DNA from 4 places in the Paenarthrobacter ilicis genome. Region 2 is predicted to be linked to each of the others. Evidence: riboswitches for the same ligand, from Rfam matches in the RefSeq annotation. Region 2 holds a riboswitch; each other region holds the start of a gene.
What was found. A riboswitch is a leader RNA that binds a small molecule or an ion and turns the genes downstream of it on or off. The one in region 2 is predicted to bind S-adenosylmethionine.

Region 1 (3,775 bases), 1.2 Mb from region 2:
ACCTGGGGATCAGCGATCAGGCCGAGGATGCCAATCTGCTGCCAGACCAACTCGCGGCCGTCCGGGAATTTCCGGTTGCCCGGGACAGCGGCGCGTCCCAGGCGCTCTTCGAAGGGGGCCAGGTCATCCACAGCCACGCACCAGCCCATCCAGCCGCCACCGGCAGCCGAGCGGGCCCTTACTGCCTGGCCAAAAGGTGCTTTGTCTGAAGCGGGGTGGTCCAGGACCTCCACCACTTCAAGGTACTTGTTGTCCGCGAGGGGAATGATCATGTTCCGGGTGCCGAAGCGCGGGTGCACTCCACCCCGGACTGCGTCCACTCCGAGAGCCGCGGAAATTCGTTCGGTAGTGGCCAAAAGGCCATCTCGTTCACAGGCGTAAGAGACGTGATCCATGCGCATGGCTTCATCTTGGCACTTTGTGATTCGGGTCTCAGCTAAGCCATGCCTAACTAACATAGGACATGGCTCGCGGGGTATGGGAGCGTCATGGAATGACGCGTTACGACAGAAAGATACCGGCAGCGTCATAAAGCTGTCCAAGGCCCCGGACGCTTCCTAGACTGGCGACAGCTCACACCACACTGTCATTCACCCTGATTCCGTGCGCCACTAAAAGGAGATTTCCATGTCACAAGGATGGTCATTCGAAACACGCCAGATCCACGCAGGGCAGGCACCGGACGCCGCAACGGGCGCCCGTTCCCTCCCGATCTACCAGACCACGTCATTCGTTTTTCCCAGCGCTGAGAGTGCGGCCAACCGCTTCGCCCTGGCAGAGCTGGCACCCATCTACACGCGGATCGGAAACCCCACCCAGGAGGCCGTGGAGCAGCGGATCGCCAGCTTGGAAGGTGGCCTCGGTGCCCTGCTGTTGAGCTCAGGCCAGGCTGCCGAAACCTTCGCCATCCTGAACATCGCGGAGGCCGGCGATCACATCGTGGCCAGCCCCAGCCTTTACGGCGGAACCTACAACCTGCTGGCACACACCCTGAAGAAGTTCGGGATTTCCGTGACTTTCGTGGAGGATCCGGACAACCTGGATCAGTGGCGCGACGCCGTTCAGCCCAACACCAAGCTCTTCTTCGGCGAGGTCGTCTCCAATCCCCGCCAGGACGTATTGGACATTGAAGGCGTTGCCCGGACCGCCCATGAGGCGGGCGTGCCGCTGATCGTGGACAACACCCTCTCCACGCCGTACCTGATCCGTCCCATCGAGTGGGGTGCGGACATTGTGGTCCACTCCGCCACCAAGTACCTCGGCGGCCACGGCTCGGCAATCGCCGGCGTGATCGTGGATTCCGGAAACTTCGATTTCGGCAAGGACCCGGAGCGCTTCCCCGGGTTCAACACCCCCGATCCCAGCTACAACGGGCTGGTCTACGCCCGGGACCTGGGCAAGGACGGAGCCCTGGGCGCCAACCTCTCCTATGTCCTGAAGGCGCGCGTCCAACTGCTTCGTGACCTCGGCTCCGCGGTTTCGCCGTTCAATGCCTTCCTCATCGCGCAGGGCCTGGAAACACTGAGCCTGCGCGTGGAGAGGCATGTGGAGAACGCCACGAAAGTGGCCGAGTGGCTGGAAGCCCACGACGACGTCGAATCGGTCGCCTATGCGGGCCTGCCGTCCAGCCCGTGGTACGACCGTGGCCGGAAGTATGGCCCCAAGGGCACGGGCGCAATCGTTGCTTTCAATATCAAGGGCGGCGTTGAGGCAGGCAAGCGCTTTGTGGACGGACTGGAATTGCACTCCCACGTAGCCAACATCGGTGACGTCCGCTCCTTGGTCATCCACCCGGCGTCCACCACGCACAGCCAACTGACTGCCGAGCAACAGAACGTGGCCGGCGTCAACCCGGGACTGGTGCGCTTGTCGGTGGGCATTGAGCACGTGGATGACATCCTGGCTGACCTCGAGGCCGGGTTCCGGGCCGCGAAGGGCGCCTGACGCCAGGACGCGCGCACAGGGCACGCCGTCGCGCCCCCGGCAGCACGCCAAGGGCGCCGCCTGATCGACGATAATTCGTCAGGCGGCGCCCCAGAGGGCTGTTCCGTGAACCATGACGCCCCAAACCGTCACACTGGTGTCACATTCTTCGCCAGAACAGTGGTCTTTTTCCTAGACTCTACGTATTAGGTCATGAGTGCCAGCACACAGCCCCGGCTTGCTGGCCGGCAACCCTCCTTCCGCGGCGGGGTGCCCCGGGTGAAGACCTGGCCTGTCGCACGCAAGGCGGCAGGCAAGCGCGAGGTGAGGTTTTAAGGAATGACCATTACTGCTACAGCTCTCCCTACGTCCGGGGAAAAGGACGGAACAGTCAAGTACGCCAGAATAGGTTCCCTGGAGCTGGAGGCCGGCGGCTACCTGCCGGACGTTGTGCTGGGCTACGAGACATGGGGCAGGCTGAATGCTGATGCCTCCAACGCGGTGCTCATCCAGCACGCCCTGACCGGCAGCACGCACGTAGCCCGCGGGGACACGGCCGAGGAAGGCTGGTGGGAACAGCTGGTGGGCCCCGGTGCGACCGTGGACACCGACAGGTTCTTTGTGGTGTCCATCAACATCGTGGGCGGTTGCTACGGAAGTACCGGCCCGTCCACAGAGGCGCCGGACGGCAAGCCCTGGGGGTCCAGGTTCCCCTTGGTCACCCTCCGGGACAGCACCCTGGCCGAGGCGCGGCTGGCCGACGTCCTGGGCATCAACGCCTGGCACGCAGTGCTGGGGGGCTCCATGGGCGGCGCCCGGGCGTTGGAATGGGCAGTCACGCTGCCCGAGCGCGTGAAACGCTGCGGTGTCATCTCCGTGGGTGCCTACAGCACGGCCGAACAGATCGCATTCGCGCAGTCCCAAACGCTCGCCATCCGGCAGGATCCGCATTTCAACAACGGCGACTACTACGGCGGTCCGGCCCCCGAGGACGGTTTGGCCCTGGCCCGCAGGATCGCCCACATCACCTACCGTTCGGCACTGGAACTGGACCTCCGGTTCGGCCGGGACGCCCAGCATCAGGAGACTCCCCTCGCGGCAGCGGTCCTGGCGGAACGTGGCCGCTACCAGGTGGAAAGCTACCTCGACCATCAGGGCACCAAGCTGGTGAAGCGGTTCGACGCCAACAGCTACGTGGCCATCACGGAGGCACTGATGTCCCACGATGTAACGCGCGGCCGCGGAAACCTGGAGGTCGCACTGTCACGTGCCACGGCAGAGTTCTTTGTAGCCGCAGTGGATACGGACAGGCTCTACTTCCCGGCCCAGTCCGAGGAGCTCGCCGCGGCCCTGCCCGGGGACGTTGAGGTTCACCGCATCCAGGCACCGATCGGGCACGACGGCTTCCTGACCGAAATCGGCCAACTCTCAACCCAACTCCGCCAGGCCTTCTTCGCCTGAGGCAGCAGCGGGGCGGCAGTGCTAGCCGCGCATGATCTCCCCGCGCTGGCGCATGTAGTCCTCCATGGCGATCTCGCCGTTGGTGAACTTTGCGTCCAGCTCGGCGAGCCGCCGCGCGCGGAAGCCTTGGGGCTCAGAGCTGCCGGTGGGCAGGGGCTGTGGGGCGTTGGACTGCGCCGGATCGTTCGACGACGGGCCTGACTGCGGGTCCATGCCCGCGGGGCGGCTGGTGGCCGGCCCGGAGGGATACCCCTGGTAATCCTGGGTGGGGAAACCCTGCCCGGGAAAGTTCTGCCCAGGATAGTTCTGCCCAGGATAGTTCTGCCCAGGATAGTTCTGCGGAGGGTAGTTCTGATCCGGGTAGCCCTGCCCCTGGTAGTTCTGCGGAGGG
Region 2 (3,775 bases):
CAGCGAATTCAGAGGCCGGCGGTATTGATGCCCGATCGGACGACGGACTTTCCGCACGATTGGACAGGGACGCCGTGGGCCAGCTTCGCTCACACCTGGGCGGCAAGGTAACGGTCATGCTGGGACACTCCGGCGTGGGCAAATCCACCATGGTCAACGCCCTGACCGGCGCTGAGAGGGCAACCGGAGGCGTCAATGCCGTCACGGGGCGTGGCCGGCACACATCGTCCTCAGCCTTGGCGTTGAAGTTGGCTGATGCTCCCTCCGGAAGCTGGATCATTGACACGCCGGGCATCAGGTCCTTCGGCCTGGCACATGTGGACCCGGACAGGATCCTGCATTCCTTCCCCGATCTGGAGCCTGGCACCGAGACCTGCGAACGCGGATGCAAGCACGACGCCACGGCCATCAATTGCGGCTTGGACTCCTGGGTGGCCGATGGTCATGCGGGCCCCTCAGGTCCGGCCCGGCTGGCGTCCCTCCGCCGCCTGCTCGGAGCCGATCCGCGCCTGGAAGCCAAGGAAGCCAAGGAACTCGGCACCGTCAACTGATGGTTACGGGCCGCACCTCCCCCTGATCCTTGCGTTTCAGGATAGTTTGGTGGCATGACCCAACCCGTTTCCACCTACAACGATGACTTGCGCCTGGCCCACGTCCTGGCCGATTCCGTCGATGCGCAGACCATGGATCGCTTCAAGGCGCTGGATCTGAAGATCGAGACCAAGCCGGACCTGACCCCGGTCACCGACGCTGACAAGGCGGCAGAGGAAGCAATCCGCGGGCAACTGTCCCGCTCCCGTCCCCGTGATGCCGTCCTCGGTGAGGAGTTCGGCAGCAGCGGCCACGGTTCGCGCCGCTGGATCATCGATCCCATAGATGGAACCAAGAACTTTGTGCGCGGCGTGCCGGTATGGGCAACCCTGATCGCACTGGTGGACGAAGGCGAGCCGGTTGTGGGAGTCGTCAGCGCTCCGGCCCTGGGTAAACGTTGGTGGGCCGCCAAGGACATGGGCGCCTATATGGGGCGCTCCCTGGCCTCGGCCACCCGGCTCAGGGTCTCGAATGTGTCCTCCCTGGCGGATGCCTCCATGTCATATTCGAGCCTGTCCGGATGGAAGGAACGCGGCAACCTCGATGAGTTCATAGGGCTCACAGAGGATATCTGGCGTACACGTGCCTACGGCGATTTCTGGTCATACTGCCTGGTTGCGGAGGGAGCAGTCGACATCGCCTGCGAGCCCGAGCTCAACCTCTACGACATGGCGGCGCTGGTTCCCATCGTCACGGAGGCCGGAGGACGCTTCACGTCCCTGGAAGGCGAAGACGGACCCTTCGGGGGCAACGCACTTGCCACGAACTCGATTCTCCACTCAGAGGTCCTCAAGCGGCTCAATCCGGCAGTGGATGACCTCCTCTAAGAGAACCCGGCTTTGGAACCATTACTGAATATTCGACGGCGGTTGGGCCCTTTTCGGCCCTGCCGCCGTTCGTTTATTCGCCAGATCCTTCACATCAGGCCCAACGTAACAATGGGCTTAACATTTACCCCCGGCTTTTGACAGCTCCCGGGAGTGCCCTAATCTTTTTTACAGGTCACGAGTGCCAGCGCTAAACCCCGGTTTGCTGGCCGGCAACCCTCCATTCGCGGTGGGGTGCCCCGGGTGACGACCCGGCCGGTCCGGAACGGATGCGGCAAGCGCGGATTCCCCTTGCGGGCGTCCCTCTTGAATGAGGTCTGATGAGTACTGCCACGATTAAATCCCCGATCCCTTCCGCTGCTGCATTCACCACTGCTGCTGCGCGCCCACTGGCGGCCGTCACAGGCGCCGAGTTGCAGGCGCCACTGATCCAGGGTGGACACGTCCGGTACGCAAACCTGGACTATGGAGCCTCGGCTCCGGCGCTGACCATCGTGTCGGCTTACCTCAACGAGGTCCTCCCCTACTACGCAAGCGTCCACCGTGGTGCTGGATTTGCGTCGCAGATCAGTACATCCGTCTACGAGAACTCCAGGAACATCGTGCGCGAGTTCGTGGGCGGCCGCGCTGATGACGTAGTGATCTTCACCCGCAACACCACTGACTCGTTGAACCTGCTGGCAGGATGCCTCCCCCTGGTGGACGGCGAACCTGCAGGCGACGTCCTCTACCTCGACATTGAGCACCACGCCAACCTTCTCCCCTGGCAGGCTGTGCCCCACAGGAGCGTCGTGGCAGCCAAGACGCTGAAGGAGACGGTAGCCAACCTCCGGGCCGAGCTGGCCCAGGGCGGCGTGAGCCTGCTGGCCGTTACGGGAGCGTCGAACGTCACCGGCGAAATTCTGCCCATCGCGGAGTTGGCCGCCCTGGCGCATCAATACGGCGCCCGGATTGTGGTGGATGCGGCACAGTTGGCGCCACACCGTCGCATCAACATCGCGCAGGCAGACGTGGATTATGTGGTGTTCTCCGGCCACAAGCTGTACGCACCCTTTGGCGCCGGAGTCGTAGTGGGCCGTCCTGACTGGCTCGACGCCGGAACACCCCACTTGGCCGGCGGCGGGGCAGTACGTGAGGCCCGCTTGGATTCGGTGAGCTGGGCCACCGGTCCCGCCCGCCACGAGGGTGGTTCGCCGAACGTTCTTGGCGCAGCAACCCTGGCCCGTGCAACGCAAGTCCTGGCCGCTCTGGACGAAGGAGCATGGCACGCCCACGAAGCCGCCATCCGCAGCTACCTGGTAGCCGGACTGGAAGCCCTGGACGGCGTCACGGTGCACCAGATCTTCAGCGACTCTACGGACACCATTGGCGTTGTTAATTTCTCGGTGGAGGGATTCGACGCCGGTTTGGTGGCCGCTTATCTGGCAGCGGAACATGGAGTGGGCCTTCGCGACGGCCGCTTCTGCGCCCACCCCCTGCTCAAGCGGCTGGGTTTGCCCTCGGGCTCGCTCCGCGCCAGCTTCGGCGTGGGTTCACGGCTGGAGGATGCCTCCAGGCTTCTGGCCGGCATCGAAGCCCTGACAGTGGACGGCCTCGGCTGGGATTACGTGGTGGATGAGGGCCGCTGGGTTCCTGCCAATGATCACCGCAGCTACCCGGACTGGGCACCGAACACTCCGGGAACCGCTGGCGCCGCTCCCTGCACCATCGACTAGGCGCGGGCGATTAAGCTCGGGCGATCAAGCACGTGCGACCAAGCGTGTGCGACCAAGCACGTGCGACCCGGGGTGGAACGGCCGGCACTGCGGTAAATTCGTAGGGTTTGCTTTTACACCCTGCGAAGGAGATCCGCGTGGCCAGCAGTTCACCGAAGGCACCGAAGGGCGTCGGGTCAGTACCCGGCCCGGCTGGGCCCAAGGGCCCGAAGTTGCAGGCTGGCCGCAGGCACGAACTCGGCCGGAGCTTCCAGGATGGCGGCGAGCACTACGACCGTGTCCGGCCGGGGTACCCGGCAGACTCCGTTGACTGGTTGCTCCCTGCCCGGGCCTCATCGGCAGCCGACATCGGCGCCGGCACCGGAAAGTTTACCGCCCTTCTTGTTGAACGCGGATTGACCGTAGCCGCGGTGGACCCTTCGCGGGACATGCTGGAGCAACTGCGCTCGGCGTACCCCGAGGTGGACGCCCGCGAGGGCACGGCCGAGGCAACTGGCCTGACGGACTCAACATTCGACGTCGTCAGCGTTGCCCAAGCCTGGCATTGGTGCGATCCGCTGGCTGCAAGCACTGAACTCTCACGCATCCTGTCCCCTGAAGGTGTCCTGGGGTTGATCTGGAACCAGCTGGACACCTCAATTC
Region 3 (3,775 bases), 950 kb from region 2:
GACTGACTTTTGCCACTCCACCCACTGAAACCAAGAATTCGTGTGCGTCCATAGGGACAGCCAGCCACGGCGCGAGACTGTTGGGACCGGGGAGCCTGTCTTATGTGGATAAGGTCATGGCAATTTCTGCTGAATCATCGAATTCCCCACTTGGTGAAACCCTGGAAGCCCGTGCTTCCGCCCCACTGTCCTAGGCGATGATCCAGCAGAAAGTGCCGCGTTGGCCTACCGATGCCCGGCGAACCACACCATCGTGGCGGCCCTACACCTGTTTGAGGGCTTTTTCCAGGTCCAGAATCAGGTCCTCAACGTCCTCAAGGCCCACGGACAACCGCACCACGCCATCGCTCAGCCCAATTGCTGCGCGACCCTCCGGGCCCATGGCGCGGTGGGTGGTGGTGGCCGGGTGGGTGATGAGCGACTTGGAGTCACCCAGGTTGTTGGAAATGTCGATGACCCCCAGGCCGTCCAGCAAAGCGAAGGCGGCTTCTTTTGCGGAACGCCCGGAGGACGGGGACAACTCGAAGGTCAGCACTGTTCCGCCGGCCTTCATCTGCTGTGCCGCGAGCTCATATTGCGGGTGGGACTTCAACAGCGGGTACTTGACCCAGCTGATGGCGGGCTGCTGCTCCAGCCATTCCGCGATCTTCAAGGCGGAGGCCGAGCTGTGGCCCACACGCAGGCCCATGGTCTCCAGGCCCTTGGTCAGCACCCATGCGTTGAAGGCGGACAGTGCGGGGCCGGTGTGCCGCATGAGCTGCTTCACGGGCCCATCGATGAATTCCTTGGTACCCAGGATTGCGCCACCCAGGACGCGTCCCTGGCCATCAATGTGCTTGGTCCCCGAGTACACAATCACGTCAGCGCCCAGGTCGCCACAACGCTGCAACAGCGGCGTGGCAAACACGTTGTCCACCACCACGGTGGCTCCGGCAGCATGGGCCAACGCGCTGACCGCTTCAACATCCACGATTTCCTGCATGGGGTTTGACGGCGATTCGAAGAACACCGCAGTGGTGGGCTCAGCCAGGGCTTCGCGCCACTGGTCCAGGTCCGGGCCATCAACAAACACCGTTTCCACGCCCCAGCGCGGCAGGATTTCGTTCAGGATCACAAAGCAGGAGCCAAACAGTGACCGGGCGGCCACCACACGGTCGCCTGCTGCCAACAGGGCACCCAATGCGGTGAAGACCGCGGACATGCCCGACGCGGTCGCAAAGCAAGCTTCGGTGCCTTCCAGCAGTCGGAGGCGCTCCTGGAAGGTGGCCACCGACGGGTTGCCGTATCGGGAGTAGACGAATCGTTCGTCCTCGCCCGTAAAAGCGCGCTCGGCTGCTGCCGCGGATTCGTAAACGAAGCCGGAGTTCAGGAAGACGGCCTCGGACGTTTCCTGGAAATTGGTACGGTCAAGTCCACCGCGTACGGCCTGGGTGTCGGGGCTCCAGCCGGCGGCGTCGGGATTGAAAGTCATTTAGTTGGTCCCCAGGTTCGTCGGCAGGCCGCGGTTTTTCCAACCATTGACAGTGCGCTCGCCATAGCGGTCCGGCTCACCTTCAAAGCCTTCAAGAACGTTGTAGGCGGTGAAGCCGGCCTGCGTTGCTGCCGTGGCGGCGGAGATTGACCGCTGCCCTGAACGGCAAAGGAACACCAGTTCGACGCCGTCACCCTCCGGAGCCTGCTGCTGCAGGTCCTCGATGAAGCTGGGGTTGGGGATTCCTCCGGCGAGGTTCCACTGGATGAACAGGGGATCGTTCTCCGTTGCCTTGGTGTCCGGGATGCCGATGTGGGCCCATTCGGCTTCGGTGCGGACGTCCACCAAAATGGCGCCCTCCTCAAGCTTGGCCCACGCATCCTGCGGGTTCAGGTCACCTGCGTAGCTCATGCGTGTCCCTCGAATGCTTCGTCGTCGCCTTCCAATTCGTCGACGGCGGTTGCCACCGCGGCGTCGGCACTCGCGATGGCGGCGGGCAGCACAACGGCTTGGGCAACAATGACCTGGGCACCGTTGAACGTTGCTGCCGGGCTGCCATGGAGGACGTAGCCTTCAGCCAGGGCCGCGCTGATGCGCTCGCAGAATTCGCGGTTATCCGGGCCCGTTATCAGGCGGTAGGAAAGTTTTTCTTCAGTGGGTTCAGGCATAGCTGGTGCTCCTCAGTCACGCTTGCAGTTCGAATTTGTCCGATACGCCGAGTAGTCACCTGAGGCACCCCGCCGGAGAGAGGGTTGCCGACCAGCAAGTCAGGGCTTCGCGCTGGTACTCATTACTCAAGAAAAACGTAGCATTTCGCAGCGCTTGGGCGCACTTGGAGGCAGAATCACCACCGTCATGTTGCGTAACCGGCAATGCCTTGGGCTGGGTCCTTTTGTGACCTCCCGGGAGCATAATTGACGCAGTACGTCCCCCTGTAACTTCGCAAGAAATCAGGTCGCGGTGAACGGACAGAGCAGTTCTACACTCGAGCCCATGCTGCATTTTGGATGGTTTGTAGGCCACGGATTTGGCGTCCAGGGCTGGGGAACTCCGGGCTACAGCCTGGGCTATGACTGGAAGAAGCCAGCCCTGTACCAGGAGGCGGTGCGCGCGTTCGAGCGATCCGGCCTGGACCTGTTCATCATTGAGGATTCGCTGACTGTTCCGGACACCTACGGGGGCACGGCCGAGGTTTCCCTGGCCCACGCATCCTTCGCGCCCAAGCACGATCCTTTGGCGTTGGTTCCGTACCTGCTCTCAGCCACCCAGCACCTGGGCATTGTTCCCACCGTCAGTGCTTCCTTCTACCCGCCGTTTACTGCTGCACGGCTGCTGGCCACCCTGCAGCACTTCTCCGACGGCCAGTTGGGCTGGAACGTGGTGACCTCCGGCAGCGACCTCGCCGCGCAAAACTACGGGTTGGACCAGCAGATCGAGCACGACCTACGGTACGAAAAGGCTGAGGAATTCGTGGACGTGGTCAGGCAGCTGTGGCGTAGCTGGGAACCTGACGCGATCCGTGAGGACAGCTCCGCCGGCGTCTTCGCCGATCACAACAAAGTGCATCCCATCCATCACACCGGTGATTTCTTCTCCGTCCGGGGCCCGCTGAACACTGCACCCCTGCCCGAGGAGCCCGTGCTGGTTCAAGCCGGCGCCTCTCCCCGCGGCAAGGCTTTCGCAGGTGGGCACGCGGACGTGGCCATCGCCTTGGCCCGCGGTGTGGACGGCATGAAGGCCTACCGTGATTCGATCCGTACCGAGGCCACCAAGGCAGGAAGGGATCCCGACGCCGTCAAGGTACTTTTTGTTCTGAAGCCCACCGTGGTGGGAACCACCGCTGAAGCCCGGGAACTCCGTGCCCAGCGGCGGGAACTGACCCAGCGCGACATCGACAGCCAGCTGAATTCCATCTCCTATCTTTCGGTGATCGACTTCAAGCAATTCGACCTGGACGCTCCGTTGCCGGAATTGAGCACCAACAGCAATCAAGGCACGCTGGAGCACTTCGCCAAGGCGGCTCCTCCCGGGTCCACGCTCCGGCAGATCCTCCAGGCCCGCAGCGGCGGCGCTGGCGATTCGATCATTGGCACCGCGGAGGAGATTGCCGATTATCTGGAAGAAACGGGTGCTGCCGTGGGCGGCGACGGTTTCCTCTTCTCCGGCTTCGTGGATCCCGCCACAGTCCACGGCGTTCTGGACAAGCTCACCCCCGAGCTGCGCCGCCGCGGCCTGTTGAGGAAGAGTTACGGCAACGGTGGCTTCCGCCAGAACCTCCTGGATTTCTGATGGCGTCACATGACA
Region 4 (3,775 bases), 720 kb from region 2:
GGATCATGGGCAATGGTGGTGATGAGAAGTTCCTGGGCACCCGTGGCCCGCTGCAAAGTGCGGAGTCCTTCGCTGACCTGGTGGGGGTCACCCACGAACCGTGTGTCCAGGCGATCCTTGATGAGCTCCCCGGCTTCGGCGTCCAAGAAAAGCTCCAGCGCATCCTCCGGTGACGGGTACGGGATGGCACCCTGGCCGCTGCGGATCCCGTAAACCCACTGGGCGTAGCCGCGGGCCAGGCGCTGGGCCTGGCGTTCGTCCGGAGCCACCAGCACGTCCGCAGAGACGATCACATGCGGTTCCGGCAAAGCCGCGGAGGGTTCGAAGTGAGCCCTGTACTCGGCGATGGAGTCCAGAACCCCCGCCGGTGCCACGTGGTAGTTCGCGCCGAAGGGGAGGCCCAACTTGCCGGCCAACCGTGCACTGGGTCCGGCTGTTGAGCCGTGGACCCAGAACTGCGGCGCTTGGCCGAGGGCGGGTGTAGCCGTGACTTCCTCGCCGTGTTTGGTCCTGTACTCGCCGGTGAAAAATCCGATGATGTCCTGGATGTCGTTCTCGAAGTTGTCCGTGTCCCCGGGGAAGCGGCCCAGCAGTTCACCCTGCAGCCGGAACTTCCTGGGCAGGACAGCGCCGAAGATGGGGCGCGGCGCGGGGATCAGCAGTCCGTCAACCACTCGATCGGTGGGCTCCGAAGAGTCAGCGGGTACCACTCCCGGAGCCGGATCGCTGGGGGATTTGGGCGGGCCGGAGCGGCCAAAGCCCAAGTCCACGCGGTCCGGGAACACGGCGGCCAGTGTTCCAATGCTCTCCGCAATCTGAAGGGGACGGTAGTTCCCCAGCAGAGTGGCAGCGGTCCCCACCCTGATGGTCTTGGTGGCGGAGGCAACCAACCCGGCCAGAATGTGCGGGGCTGACCCGGCAACGCCGGTGTTGAGGTGGTGCTCGGCCAGCCAATACCGCGAGTAGCCGGAAGCCTCGGCAGCGGCGGCAAGGGCAAGGGTGCTCCGCAGGGCATCGCCGGGAGTCTGACCGGCCGATACCGGGCTCAGGTCAAGGACGGACAGGGGAGTAACTGGAGGCTTCGGCATGGCACGACACTACGGAGCCCCGCGCAGAGGCCAAAGCCGATCCGTCACCCCGCTCAACCGGAGTAAATCCAGCGAAATCCGGCGAAACGGGCCGTCACAACCGACCCTTCCAAAACCCGAAAATGACGATTCCAGCAGCCCTTTGACGTGGTATTTCCCGCCTTGACGCCGCAAGTCCAGCGGTTTGTACATTCCTTGGACAGCCTCCTAGATTCAAGTTCAGGTCAAGAGTCAGCACGCCAAGGACCGGCTCGTGCTGCGGCAACCCTCAGGCATTACGTGGCGGGGTGCTCCGGAAACAGACCAGGCCGCATCTGCGGCAAGTGAATGTCGTCCCGGCCGCTGTGCGGCCTCTGAAAGAGAGAATCATGCCTTCCACTCCTGTACCCGAATTCCGCTCCCGCGTCATCGCGTTGGAGCTCGACGGCGGCGGCGCCCACCCAGCTGCGTGGCGCAAGGCCCACCATGATCCGCAGGCGCTCTTGGGGGGCCAACGGATCCGTGAAACTGTCCAGGCAGCGGACATCGCCGGTTTCCACGTAGCAACCTTCAAGGACACCCGCGTGGTGGACACCGAATCCACTGGAATCGCCGGACGGATCGACGCGATCCAGCGGGCAGCTTTCGCGGCACCCATCACCCGCTCCATCGGCCTGGTCCCCGAAGCCGGAACGCTCTTCACCGAGCCGTTCCATGTAGCCACGCAGCTGGCCAGCCTGGACTACTCCTCCTTGGGGAGGGCGGGTTGGCTGGTCAACGCGGACAACCTCCGTGCCGAGGCCCGTTCTGTTGGCCGTAGTCAGTTGCCGGAAGGCGAGGCAGTCAGCGAAGCCGCAGATGTGGTCCAAGCCAGCCGCCGGCTCTGGGACTCCTGGGAAGACGACGCCGTGATCCGTGACGTCGCCACCGGCCGATACGTGGACCGGGACAAGCTGCACTACGCCGACTTTGAGGGTGAGCGCTTCTCCGTCAAGGGACCGTCCATCATCCCGCGCCCACTCCAAGGGCAGGTAGTGGTGTTCGCGCCCGCCGAGCTGATTCCCGCCGTCGAAGCTGACGTTGCCTTGGTCTCGGCAGCCACCACGGACGCCCTCCCGCAAGCAGCCCAGGCAGCAGCTGCCGCGGGTGCGCCGAGGACCCTGGTGGAGCTGGACGTCATCCTCGATTCCCGTGGACAGGCAGCCGCGGGCCGTCTGGCCGAACTGGACTCGTACGAGGAATGGACAGGCGGAGCCCGCTACGTGGGCAGCGCCGAAGGGCTGGTGGAACTGCTCACCACGCTGTTCGCAGCAGCCGACGGCGTCCGCCTCAAACCAGCGGTCCTGGATGTGGACCTCCCCGAATTGGCCAACAAGGTGCTCCCCGCACTGCGCCGCACCGGGCTGGTGGTAGCGCCGGCCCCGGGAAGCACGTTGCGGGAAAGCTTCGGACTTCCCCGTCCCGTGAACCGCTTCGCCGCGGCCTGAGCTGCGCCCAGACCACACTCCCAAGAGCCACATTCAGAGAGCAGAACCATGACCAACCATCACCGCATCGCAGGCAACGGCCAGATTCAATTCGGTGTCTTCTTCCAAGGCGTCAACCACACCACCGTATGGAAGGACGCACAAAGCGGCTCGCAAACGGACTTCGAATCATTCCGCCGGGTCGCCCAGACAGCTGAACGCGGCCTCTTCTCCGCCTTCTTCCTCGGAGAGGGACTCCGCCTCCGGGAACACCTTGGAAAGATCCACGATCTGGATGTCGTGGGCCGTCCCGACGCGCAGACCGCCCTCGCCGCTCTCGCAGCCATCACCACCAACATCGGTTTGGTGGCGACGCAGAACACCACGTATAACGATCCCGCGGACCTCGCCCACCGCTTGGCCAGTCTGGACCTGCTGTCCGGCGGCCGTGCGGCATGGAACATCGTCACCACGGACAACGCATGGACCGGTGCCAACTTCAGGCGCGGCGGGTTCCTCAAGCACGAGGACCGCTACGTCCGGGCCGAAGCGTTCGTTCAGACAGCAAAAGCCATCTGGGATTCCTGGGCTGACGGCGCAATCGCCGGGTCCCGGAATGATCCACGCTGGCTCCGCGAGGACGCCATCACCACAGTCAAGCGCCAGGACGAGAGTTTCGACGTCGACATCACCGGCAGCCTTCCGCGCTCCAGCCAGCAGCACCCTGTTTTGTTCCAGGCAGGGGACTCGCCGGACGGCCGTGACTTCGCCGTGCGGAACGCCGACGTGATCTTCTCGGCACACCCCGAATTGGAGGATGCCAAGAAATTCCGCGACGACATCGTGGCCCGCACCCTCAAGGCCGGGCGTCCGGCAGATGACGTGAAAATTTTCCCCGGCCAGGAGTTCATCCTCGGTGCCACAGCTGCTGAAGCGGAAGAAAAGCACCAGTGGGTCCGCTCGCTGCAAGTGGGTCCGGAAACCGCAATCGCCTACTTGGAACAGTTCTGGGGACGCACCCTCACCGAATACGACCCCGACGGTCCGCTGCCGGATATCGACCCCATTGTGGACCTCACCAACCCCACTCGCGGCAACGCCTTCCACGGGAAAAGCGCCAAAGACCTCGCCGCCCAGTGGCGCGCGGACGCCAAGGAAAACGGCCAGTCGATCCGCCAGTTCGTTGCTGCACGTTCCCGGCTCAATGGCCGCGGCCTTGTGGGTTCCTACGACGATATTGCG

Region 1: linked by a shared signal. The riboswitch ahead of metX (homoserine O-acetyltransferase MetX) and the one ahead of JOE60_RS11640 (aminotransferase class V-fold PLP-dependent enzyme) in region 2 are both predicted to bind S-adenosylmethionine.
Region 3: linked by a shared signal. The riboswitch ahead of JOE60_RS15990 (DUF1737 domain-containing protein) and the one ahead of JOE60_RS11640 (aminotransferase class V-fold PLP-dependent enzyme) in region 2 are both predicted to bind S-adenosylmethionine.
Region 4: linked by a shared signal. The riboswitch ahead of JOE60_RS08375 (LLM class flavin-dependent oxidoreductase) and the one ahead of JOE60_RS11640 (aminotransferase class V-fold PLP-dependent enzyme) in region 2 are both predicted to bind S-adenosylmethionine.

The regions. Positions count from the first base shown of each region.
Region 1 is NZ_JAFBCD010000001.1:1,391,311-1,395,085, forward strand. Features, by position in the region: gene JOE60_RS06355 (VOC family protein) at 1-401, opposite strand, end outside; gene JOE60_RS06360 (bifunctional o-acetylhomoserine/o-acetylserine sulfhydrylase) at 628-1,944, shown strand; SAM riboswitch class IV at 2,133-2,249, shown strand; gene metX (homoserine O-acetyltransferase MetX) at 2,263-3,384, shown strand; gene JOE60_RS06370 (hypothetical protein) at 3,406-3,775, opposite strand, start outside.
Region 2 is NZ_JAFBCD010000001.1:2,547,085-2,550,859, forward strand. Features, by position in the region: gene rsgA (ribosome small subunit-dependent GTPase A) at 1-551, shown strand, start outside; gene hisN (histidinol-phosphatase) at 606-1,418, shown strand; SAM riboswitch class IV at 1,592-1,705, shown strand; gene JOE60_RS11640 (aminotransferase class V-fold PLP-dependent enzyme) at 1,739-3,133, shown strand; gene JOE60_RS11645 (class I SAM-dependent methyltransferase) at 3,271-3,775, shown strand, end outside.
Region 3 is NZ_JAFBCD010000001.1:3,499,725-3,503,499, reverse strand. Features, by position in the region: gene JOE60_RS16005 (endonuclease domain-containing protein) at 1-52, opposite strand, end outside; gene JOE60_RS16000 (O-succinylhomoserine sulfhydrylase) at 263-1,471, opposite strand; gene JOE60_RS15995 (rhodanese-like domain-containing protein) at 1,472-1,882, opposite strand; gene JOE60_RS15990 (DUF1737 domain-containing protein) at 1,879-2,139, opposite strand; SAM riboswitch class IV at 2,153-2,266, opposite strand; gene JOE60_RS15985 (NtaA/DmoA family FMN-dependent monooxygenase) at 2,432-3,760, shown strand; gene JOE60_RS15980 (aromatic amino acid ammonia-lyase) at 3,760-3,775, shown strand, end outside.
Region 4 is NZ_JAFBCD010000001.1:1,831,445-1,835,219, forward strand. Features, by position in the region: gene JOE60_RS08370 (LLM class flavin-dependent oxidoreductase) at 1-1,088, opposite strand, end outside; SAM riboswitch class IV at 1,311-1,420, shown strand; gene JOE60_RS08375 (LLM class flavin-dependent oxidoreductase) at 1,457-2,554, shown strand; gene JOE60_RS08380 (NtaA/DmoA family FMN-dependent monooxygenase) at 2,603-3,775, shown strand, end outside.